3 regions of the Streptomyces rectiverticillatus genome follow, and region 2 is predicted to be linked to each of the others. Evidence: riboswitches for the same ligand, from Rfam matches in the RefSeq annotation. Region 2 holds a riboswitch; each other region holds the start of a gene.
What was found. Region 2 has a riboswitch for cobalamin ahead of FGW37_RS07740 (cobalamin biosynthesis protein). Riboswitches for the same ligand answer to the same signal wherever they lie in the genome.
Positions count from the first base shown of each region.

Region 1: another riboswitch for cobalamin. It lies ahead of metE (5-methyltetrahydropteroyltriglutamate--homocysteine S-methyltransferase); the one in region 2 lies ahead of FGW37_RS07740 (cobalamin biosynthesis protein).
Region 3: another riboswitch for cobalamin. It lies ahead of FGW37_RS21650 (ribonucleoside-diphosphate reductase subunit alpha); the one in region 2 lies ahead of FGW37_RS07740 (cobalamin biosynthesis protein).

Region 1 is NZ_CP040752.1:568,132-571,398, reverse strand. It holds gene metE (5-methyltetrahydropteroyltriglutamate--homocysteine S-methyltransferase) at 1-1,920, opposite strand, end outside; cobalamin riboswitch at 2,101-2,311, opposite strand; gene FGW37_RS02275 (hypothetical protein) at 2,392-2,784, opposite strand; gene FGW37_RS02270 (hypothetical protein) at 2,999-3,267, shown strand, end outside.
Region 2 is NZ_CP040752.1:1,827,496-1,830,762, forward strand. It holds gene FGW37_RS07730 (inorganic phosphate transporter) at 1-1,141, shown strand, start outside; gene FGW37_RS07735 (hypothetical protein) at 1,168-1,398, shown strand; cobalamin riboswitch at 1,587-1,706, shown strand; gene FGW37_RS07740 (cobalamin biosynthesis protein) at 1,835-2,800, shown strand; gene FGW37_RS07745 (cobyric acid synthase) at 2,830-3,267, shown strand, end outside.
Region 3 is NZ_CP040752.1:4,929,943-4,933,209, reverse strand. It holds gene mctP (monocarboxylate uptake permease MctP) at 1-1,312, shown strand, start outside; adenosylcobalamin-variant (AdoCbl-variant) riboswitch at 1,540-1,640, shown strand; gene FGW37_RS21650 (ribonucleoside-diphosphate reductase subunit alpha) at 1,813-3,267, shown strand, end outside.

The DNA of each region.
Region 1 (3,267 bases), 1.3 Mb from region 2:
GAAGGACTCGGTCGCCCACGCGAGGTACCCGGCGTGGTCGGCGGCGCGCAGCGGCAGCGTCTCGCGCAGGGCGGGTTCGTCCACCTGGATCACCGACGTCCCGGCGGCCTCCAGGTCGTTCACCTCGTCGCGCAGGGCGAGGGCCACCTGGCGGGCGGTCTCGCCGAGCGGCTGGTCGTCGCGGACGAACGACCAGGCGAGCATGGTGACCGGGCCGGTCAGCATGCCCTTGACCGGGCGGCCCGCCACCGACTGGGCGAAGCGGGTCCAGCGCACGGTCATCGGCTCGGGGCGGGAGATGTCGCCGGCGAGGATCGGCGGGCGGACGTAGCGCGTGCCGTACGACTGGACCCAGCCGTGCTGCGTGGCCAGATAGCCCGTCAGCTGCTCGGCGAAGTACTGCACCATGTCGTTGCGCTCGGGCTCGCCGTGCACCAGGACGTCGATGCCGGCCTTCTCCTGGAAGGAGATGACCTCGCGGATCTCGGCCTCGATGCGCCGCTCGTACGCGGCCTCGTCGATCCGCCCGGCGCGCAGGTCGGCGCGGGCGGTGCGCAGCTCCGTCGTCTGCGGGAAGGAGCCGATGGTGGTGGTCGGCAGCAGCGGCAGGCCGAGGTGGGCGCGCTGTGCGGCCGCCCGCCGGGCGTACGGCTGCGAGCGGCGGCCGTCGGCGTCGGTGACGGCCGCGGCGCGGGCGCGCACGGCCGGGTCGCGGGTGATGGCCGAGCCGGAGCGGGAGGCCAGGTCGGCGCGGTTGGCGGCCAGTTCGGCCGCGATGGTGTCGGTGCCCTGCGCCAGGCCGCGGGCCAGGGTGACGACCTCGGCCGTCTTCTGGCGGGCGAAGGCGAGCCAGCGCACGATCTGCGGGTCGATCTCCCGCTCGGCCGCCGTGTCCAGCGGGACGTGCAGCAGGGAGCAGGAGGAGGAGACGTCGACGCGGTCGGCGAGGCCGAGGAGGGTGCCGAGGGTGGACAGGGACTTCTCGAAGTCGTTGATCCACACGTTGCGGCCGTTGACGACGCCGGCCAGGAGGCGCTTGCCGGGCAGTCCGCCTACGGCCGCGAGGTCGTCGAGGTTGGCGGCGGCGGGCCCGGTGAAGTCCAGGGCGAGGCCCTCGACGGGGGCCTTGGCGAGGACGGGCAGGGCCTCACCGAGCCGGTCGAAGTAGGAGGCGACGAGCAGCCGGGGCCGGTCCGTGAGGCCGCCCAGGTCGCGGTAGGCGCGGCCGGCGGCGTTCAGCTCGGCGGGGGAGCGGTCCTGGACCAGGGCGGGCTCGTCGAGCTGCACCCAGGCGGCCCCGGCGGCCCGCAGGTCGGCGAGCACCTCGGCGTACACCGGCAGCAGCCGGTCGAGGAGGGTGAGCGGTTCGAAGTCGGCGGCGACGCCGGGTGCGGCCTTGGCCAGCAGCAGGTAGGTGACGGGGCCGACGAGGACCGGACGGGGGGTCAGGCCGAGGGCCAGGGCTTCCTTCAGCTCGGCGACCTGCTTGGTGGAGTCCGCGGTGAAGACCGTATCGGGGCCGAGCTCGGGGACCAGGTAGTGGTAGTTGGTGTCGAACCACTTGGTCATCTCCAGCGGCGCCACGTCCTGGGTGCCGCGGGCCATGGCGAAGTAGCCGTCGAGGGAGTCGGCTTCGACGGCCGCGCGGTGCCGCGCGGGGATCGCGCCGACCATGACGCTGGTGTCCAGGACGTGGTCGTAGAGCGAGAAGTCACCCGTGGGCACTTCGTGAACGCCGGCATCGGCCAGCTGCTGCCAATTGGTGCGGCGCAGTGCGGCGGCGGTGTCCCGGAGGGCGCCCGCGGTGACGCGGCCCTTCCAGTACCCCTCGATCGCCTTCTTCAGTTCACGGTTGCGGCCCTGACGGGGATAGCCGTACACGGTGGCCTGGGCTGCCGCGGCTGCGGACTTGCTGGTCACGGAACTCTCCTTCGCGAGCGTGCGTGCGTCCATGACCCCGGGGGACGGGCGGAAGGCGCGAAGGAACGACGGAACCGGGCGGGTTGCCACCGGAGTGCGGTCGCGTGTGCGCCGCCGTCCGTGCCCGCCTGGTATGTGCGCCGACCCGCCCTCGAGGTCACCGGGATCTCCGTGCGCTCGGCAGCGCACGGGCAGTCGGCAGGTCTTCGGACTCGCGGGCACGCCATAGGGCACCTACTGGCCGTCGCTTCCCGGATCCGTGCGGATCCAGTGCGTATGACGGCGGTCGTTCCCGCTCACCGCTGCGGGGCAGTCCCGGATTCCCACCGGGTTCCCTCTTGCGACGCGCCTGCCTGGCGAGCAGGGCGAACCGGCTGCACCGTCACCATATGGTGCCGGACGGGCCCACGGACAGACCTGTTCGGATACCGGACTGTGGCATGGGACACGTAACGCGCGAACAGGCCTTCCTCAGGAGGCCGTTAGCGTGGCCAGGCGCAGGCGCAGCTCCATCTCGTGCTCGCCGGAGACGTGCCCGCGGTGCTCGACGGCGAAGGCCCGTTCGAGCTCCTCCTTGACCTGGCGGACGGGGTCCGCCGCGCCGAAGAGATCGGCGGTCACCGTGCCCGCCAGGGGTGTCCCCGCGGGCTGCACCGCGTCGCCGCCGGTGCGCGTCCGGGTGTCGACGCTCATGCACCAGATCATGGGGCCGGCGCCGGGGGCGCCGGGCCCGGTCTCGCCGCGCGGCGGCCCGGCCTCGGGGAAGACCGCCTCGAGGACGCCGAAGACGGCGCCCGCGTCCTGGTGGCCGCAGTCCGTCAGATGCACGCTGACGTGGTCCGCACTCTCCCGGGCATCCGTCACTGCTCCTCCTTCGCCGTCCTGGCCGTGTTCGGGGTCCGCCGCCGAGCGGAGAGGCCCTGCCTCGACCGTACGGCGCGCCCGGGTGCTCCGGCGCGGGCTGTGCGACCATCCGGGCCAGGTGCCCGGCTCCCGCACGAAGATGCAGCGTCCGATTCAACGGCCTCACCCGAACGGTGGAATGCGCCGAAAGTAATTGACTGATTACGCTTAGTGCATGAACCTGTGGAGTCCTGAGCCGCTGCCGTGGCGGCCCGCCGTGCGGGCCGTCGTCGCCGTGCTGGTCTCCGTCCTCCTGCTGTTCTCCGGAGGGAGCGGTACGGTCTACGCCCTGGGCCCCGCGGAGGAGAGCTCCGTCTCCGTGGAGTTCGCCGCCACCGACGACTGCGTCGCGGACACCCGTTCGCCCCGCTCCTCGGTATCGCCCTCCAGGCGCTCCTGCCTCCCGCCCTTCCGGGCGTCCGCCTCGCCGGCGGCCCCGTCCTG
Region 2 (3,267 bases):
CACCATCTCCACCGGGGCGCTCAAGCCCAAGGTCGCGGTGGCCATGTCGGCCGTGCTCAATCTCGTAGGCGCCTTCCTGTCCGTGGAGGTCGCGGCGACGATCTCCAAGGGCATCGTCGACGAATCAGGAATCCGGCCGGAGATCATCTTCGCCGGACTGGTCGGCGCGATCGTCTGGAACCTGCTCACCTGGCTCGCGGGCCTGCCCTCCAGTTCCTCGCACGCGCTGTTCGGCGGCCTGATCGGCGCGACCATCGCCTCGGTGGGCACCGGCGCCGTCCACGGTGACGCCGTCGTCATGAAGGTCCTCATCCCCGCCGTCGTCGCCCCGGTCGTGGCCGGCCTGGCGACCGTGCTGGCCACCCGCATGACCTACCGCCTGGCGCGCAACGCCGACCCCGAGGCCAGCGCCAAGGGCTACCGCGCCGGGCAGATCGCCTCGGCCGCCCTGGTCTCCCTCGCCCACGGCACCAACGACGCCCAGAAGACCATGGGCGTCATCACCCTCGCGCTGATCTCCGGCGGCGCCCTGGGCGTGGACGCCGACCCGCCGATGTGGGTCATCGCCTCCGCCGGCATCGCCATCGCGCTCGGCACCTACCTCGGCGGCTGGCGCATCATCCGCACCCTCGGCAAGGGCCTGGCCGACATCCAGCCGCCGCAGGGCTTCGCCGCCCAGACCGGCGCCGCCGTCACCATCCTGGCCTCCTCCCACATCGGCTTCGCGCTCTCCACGACCCAGGTCTGCTCCGGCGCCGTCATGGGCGCGGGCATGGGCCGCAAGGGCGGCGTGGTGCGCTGGTCCACCGCCGGCCGCATGATCGCCGCCTGGGGCCTGACCCTCCCGGCCGCCGGCCTCGTCGGCGCCGGCGCCGCGCTCCTGGCGGACCAGGGCGACTGGGGCGTGACCGCGGTCGCCGTCCTCGCGCTGGTCGCCTGCGGCGCGATCTGGGTGGCCTCGCGCCGCAAGCCGGTCACGCACGACAACGTCAACGACCTCAACGAGCCGCAGGGCGTCGTCCCGGCCCCGGCGGAGCCCGTCGGCGTGGTCACCGCGGCCCTCCAGGCCGTGTCGCCGCCGCCGGCCGGCCCCACCGCCGCCCCGGCCGCCGCCACCCCCGCCCCCGCGACGGCCGGCTGACCGCCGGGCAACGGAGGAGAACCACCATGAACATCGACTGGGCAGCACTCGGCCAGGTCTTCGGCGTCAGCCTCGTGGCCACCCTCGGCCTCGTGGCCGTCTTCACCCTCGGCATCGTGGGCACGTCCCGCAAGGCCGGGCCCACCGCCACCGCCCCGGCGGCCGGCCCGGGCGTGGTGGCGCGCACCGGCGCGTACGCCTGCTTCGCACTGTGCGCCGCGGCCGTGGGGTACGGCATCTACCTGATCGTGGCCTGACCGCCGGACCCGCTTCGACGGCCGGGGCTCCCCACCGGGGGCCCCGGCCGCTGCGTTTCCCTCCCGGGGGCCGCAGGCAGCCCCGGGCCGCTCGGCGTAGCCGGGGACGGCAGGTCGGGCCAGGTCAGAGGTGAGTTGACGGCGCCCGCGGCACATGGTGGACTTCCGGAGCCAAACGGCGACAGCAGAGGAAGCCGGTGTGAATCCGGCGCGGTCCCGCCACTGTCACCGGGGAGCGTCTCCCCCACGCGATGCCACGGCGGCGAGCCGGAAGGCCGGGGCGGCGCGGATCCGGGAGCCAGGAGACTCTGGTCGCCGGTCACGTCGAGCCAGGGCGCGGACCCTGAGTGAGGACACATCGTCATGCCCGGCGCCCGCCACCGAACGCCCCGCACACTCCCCTCCCCCCGCCGAGGCGTGACGGCGGTCTGAGCCGATGCGTGCCGATCCGATCGGTTTCGCGTGCGGCGCCGCCCTCGGCTTCCTCGGTGACCGCGTCCTGGGCGACCCCCGCCGCGGCCACCCCGTGGCCGCGTTCGGCCGCGCCGCCCAGGCCGTCGAGCAGCGCCTGTGGCGCGACCACCGCGGCCACGGCGCCGTGCACGCCCTGCTGTGCGCGGGCGGCGCCGCCGCCGGTGCCGCGCTGCTGGCGCGCGCCGCGCGCTCTTCCCGCCCCGCCGGCGTCGCCCTGACCGCCGCGGCCACCTGGGCCGTGCTCGGGGGCACCTCCCTGGGCCGCGAGGCCCGCGCCATCGGCGGCGCGCTCGCCGCCGGCGACGTGGACGTCGCCCGCGAGCGCCTGCCGCACCTGTGCGGGCGCGACCCGCAGGCCCTGGACGGGCAGCAGATCGCGCGCGCCGTCGTGGAGTCCGTCGCCGAGAACACCTCCGACGCCGTCGTCGGCGCGCTGGTGTGGGGCGCCCTGGGGGGCGTGCCGGGGCTGGTGGGCTTCCGGGCGGTGAACACGCTGGACGCGATGGTGGGCCACAAGTCCCCCCGCTACCGCCGCTTCGGCTGGGCCTCGGCCCGTCTCGACGACGTCGCCGGCTGGCCCGGCGCCCGTCTCACCGCGGCCCTCGCCGTCCTCGCGGGCCCGGATCCGCGCGGCGCCTGGCGGGTGGCCCGGCGGGACGCGTCCCGCCACCCCAGCCCCAACGCGGGCCCCGTGGAGGCCGCGTTCGCGGGCGCCCTCGGTGTGCGCCTGGGCGGCACCCTCGCGTACGCGGGCCGCGTCGAGCACCGTCCCGTGCTGGGGGCGGAGAACCGCCCGGTGGCCACGGACGACATCGAGCGCGCCGTACGCCTCTCGCACCGGATCTCCCTGCTGGCCCTGGGAACGGCCGTGGTGGGCAGGCTCTCTGTCGGAAGCTTCGCACGGTACGCACGGAGGAGGAGCCGGTGACGGCTGACAGGAGCGGGCCCGCGGGCCCGCTGGGCGGGGGCCTGCTGGTGGCCGGCACCACCTCGGACGCGGGCAAGAGCGTGGTGACGGCCGGCATCTGCCGCTGGCTGTCCCGCAAGGGCGTCAAGGTCGCGCCGTTCAAGGCGCAGAACATGTCGCTCAACTCGTTCGTGACGCGTGAGGGCGCGGAGATAGGCCGGGCCCAGGCCATGCAGGCGGCCGCGGCCCGCGTGGAGCCCAGCGCCCTCATGAACCCTGTGCTGCTCAAGCCGGGCGGCGACCGCAGCAGCCAGGTCGTGCTGATGGGCAAGCCGGTGGGCGAGCTCAGTGCGCGCGGCTATCACGCGGGCCGTCAGGAGCAGCTGTTCGGCACGGTGACGGAGTGCCTGGAGGAGTTGCGGCGCACGCACGACGCGGTGATCTGCGAGGGCGCCGGCAGCCCGGCCGAGATCAACCTGCGGCGCAGC
Region 3 (3,267 bases), 3.1 Mb from region 2:
GGTCTCCCACAAGCACGGCTACGTGACGTCGTCGGACTTCGTCCGCGGCCGCTTCGGCTCGAAGGGCCTCTCGCTCGCCCTCGCGCTCACCGGCATCCTCGCGACGATGCCGTACATCGCGCTGCAGCTCGTCGGCATCCAGGCGGTCCTGGACGTGCTGGGCGTGGGTGGCGGGTCGAACTGGTTTATGAAGGATCTGCCGCTGCTCATCGCCTTCGGCGTGCTCGCGGCCTACACCTACTCCTCCGGGCTGCGGGCGCCCGCGCTGATCGCCTTCGTCAAGGACGCGCTGATCTACATCGTGATCATCGTGGCGATCATCTACATCCCCATCAAGCTGGGCGGTTTCGACCACATCTTCAGCAAGGCGGGCGAAGCGTTCGCGGTCAAGAACCCGGAGACCGGAAAGCCGCGCGGCGCCCTGGTGAGCGGTCCGGACGCGCAGTGGGCGTACGCGACGCTCGCGCTCGGCTCGGCGATGGCGCTCTTCCTCTACCCCCACTCGGTGACCGCGGTTCTCTCCAGCAAAGGCCGCAACGTCATCCGCCGCAACACCACGATCCTGCCGCTGTACTCCCTGATGCTGGGCCTGCTCGCGATGCTCGGCTTCATGGCCATCGCCGCGGGGATCAAGGTGAAGAACGGGCAGCTCGCGATCCCCCAGCTGTTCGAGAACATGTTCCCGGACTGGTTCACGGGCGTGGCCTTCGCCGCCATCGGCATCGGCGCCCTGGTCCCGGCCGCGATCATGTCGATCGCCGCGGCGAACCTTTTCACCCGCAACATCTACAAGGACTTCATCCGGCCGGACGCCTCGCCCGGGCACGAGGCGAAGGTCTCCAAGCTCGCCTCGCTGCTGGTGAAGGTCGGCGCGCTCGTCTTCGTCCTCACCATGGACAAGACCGTCGCCATCAACTTCCAGCTGCTCGGTGGCATCTGGATCCTGCAGACCGTCCCCGCGCTCGTGGGCGGGCTCTTCACCCGCTGGTTCCACCGCTGGGCCCTGCTGGCCGGCTGGGCCGCAGGGATGGGGTACGGCACCTGGAAGGCGTACGACACGCCGAGCGCGACGCAGGATCATTTCGGGAATACCAACCTCATCCCCCTTATTGGAGAAAAGGGCTATATCGGGCTCACCGCCTTCGCGCTCAATGTGATCGTCGTCATCGTTCTGACGTTCGCCCTGAAGGCGCTCCGCGTGCCGGACGGCACGGACGAGACCACGGCGGCGGACTACACGGCGGACGCCGGCGACCCCGGGGTCCGGAGCGAGCTCCCGCCGGCCACCGCAGGGGCCCCTGGAGGCCATTAGAGCGACCCTCCGCGGGGCCCTCGCCCCGCGGAGCCGACCGGGCCGTCACGCCCCCCTGGAAGGGGCGTGACGGCCCTTCGCCGTGCCCCGCGCCCGACCCCCCTCCGACCTGCGAACCCACCCTCAACACCGGGGCCTGATAACACATTCCGACCCATGCGCTTACCGCGCGACACAACATGTGGGGGCGCGTGCGAGGGGCGGCACTAGATGTATGCTCGTCCTCGCTGTCGTCGCAGGGGAATCCGGTGAAAATCCGGAACTGTCCCGCAACGGTGCATGTATGCCGTTAAGCCGCGCATGCAGGAGTCCGAGTACCTGCCGGCAGCACGCCCTCCACCGAGCCTGCCCTGGGCTCGGCTATGGGCGTTGAATTCGTCCGGGCCTCGCGGGTTGGGCCGGCGGACGCCTACGAGGCATGCCCTGGTCCATCAGGCGTGCCCGTGCGCGACCGTCGTGCCCTCCCGCCGGCCCACCCAGCCGAGCGAGGGAGAGCCTCAGTGACCATCGCGCCCGCAGACCCGGTTTCAGGGTCCGTCTCAGTGACTGCGGAAGAAGCGACCGGCGGCCCCGGGACCGCGCTGCTGCGCACCCTGACCGACCTCACCGCCGACCTTCCCGCCACCGACCCGGGCAAGGTCGCCGCCGCCGCGCTGCGGGGCCGGAGCGCGAGCTCGGACGAGGCCGAGCTGCGCTCCCTCGCCACCGAGGCCGCCGCCGGGCTGATCGCCGAGGAGCCCGAGTACTCCAAGCTCGCCGCCCGGCTGCTCACCCGCGCGATCGCCGATGAGGCCGCCGGCCAGGGCGCCACGTCCTTCTCCGCCTCGGTCGCCGTCGGCCACCGGGAAGGCCTGATCGCGGACGACACCGCCGCCTTCGTGGCCACCCACGCCGCGCGCCTGGACGAGCTGGTCGAGACGGCCCTCGCCGACGGCGCCGACGACCGCTTCGGCTACTTCGGCCTGCGCACCCTGCACAGCCGCTACCTGCTGCGCCACCCGATCACCCGCAACGTGATCGAGACCCCGCAGCACTTCCTGCTGCGCGTGGCCTGCGGCCTGGCCGAGGACCACTCCGTGCGCGCCGTCGCCGACGTCGCCGAGCTGTACGGCCTGACGAGCACCCTGTCGTACCTGCCGTCCTCCCCCACGCTCTTCAACTCCGGCACCCGCCACCCGCAGATGTCGTCCTGCTACCTGCTGGACTCCCCGCTGGACGAGCTGGACTCGATCTACGACCGCTACCACCAGGTGGCGCGCCTGTCGAAGCACGCCGGCGGCATCGGCCTGTCGTACAGCCGCATCCGCTCGCGCGGCTCGCTGATCCGCGGCACCAACGGCCACTCCAACGGCATCGTGCCGTTCCTGCGCACCCTCGACGCCTCCGTCGCCGCCGTCAACCAGGGCGGCCGCCGCAAGGGCGCGGCCTGCGTCTACCTCGAGACCTGGCACGCCGACATCGAGGAGTTCCTGGAGCTCCGCGACAACACCGGTGAGGAGGCCCGCCGCACCCACAACCTCAACATCGCGCACTGGATCCCGGACGAGTTCATGCGCCGCGTCGAGGCCGACGCCGAGTGGTCGCTGTTCTCCCCGGCCGACACGCCCGACCTGGTCGACCTCTACGGCGACGAGTTCGACGCCGCGTACCGCAAGTACGAGGCCGAGGGCAAGGCCGTCAAGCAGATCCCGGCCCGCGTGCTCTACGCCCGCATGATGCGCACCCTCGCGCAGACCGGCAACGGCTGGATGACGTTCAAGGACGCCGCCAACCGCACCGCCAACCAGACGGCCGAGAAGGGCGCGGTCGTCCACTCCTCGAACCTCTGCACCGAGATCCTCGAGGTCACGAACGACGGCGAGACCGCGGTCTGCAACCTGGGCTCCGTCAACCTCGCGCAGCACCTCGGTGCCGGCGGCGAGATGGACTGGGAGAAGCTCGACCGCACGGTCCGC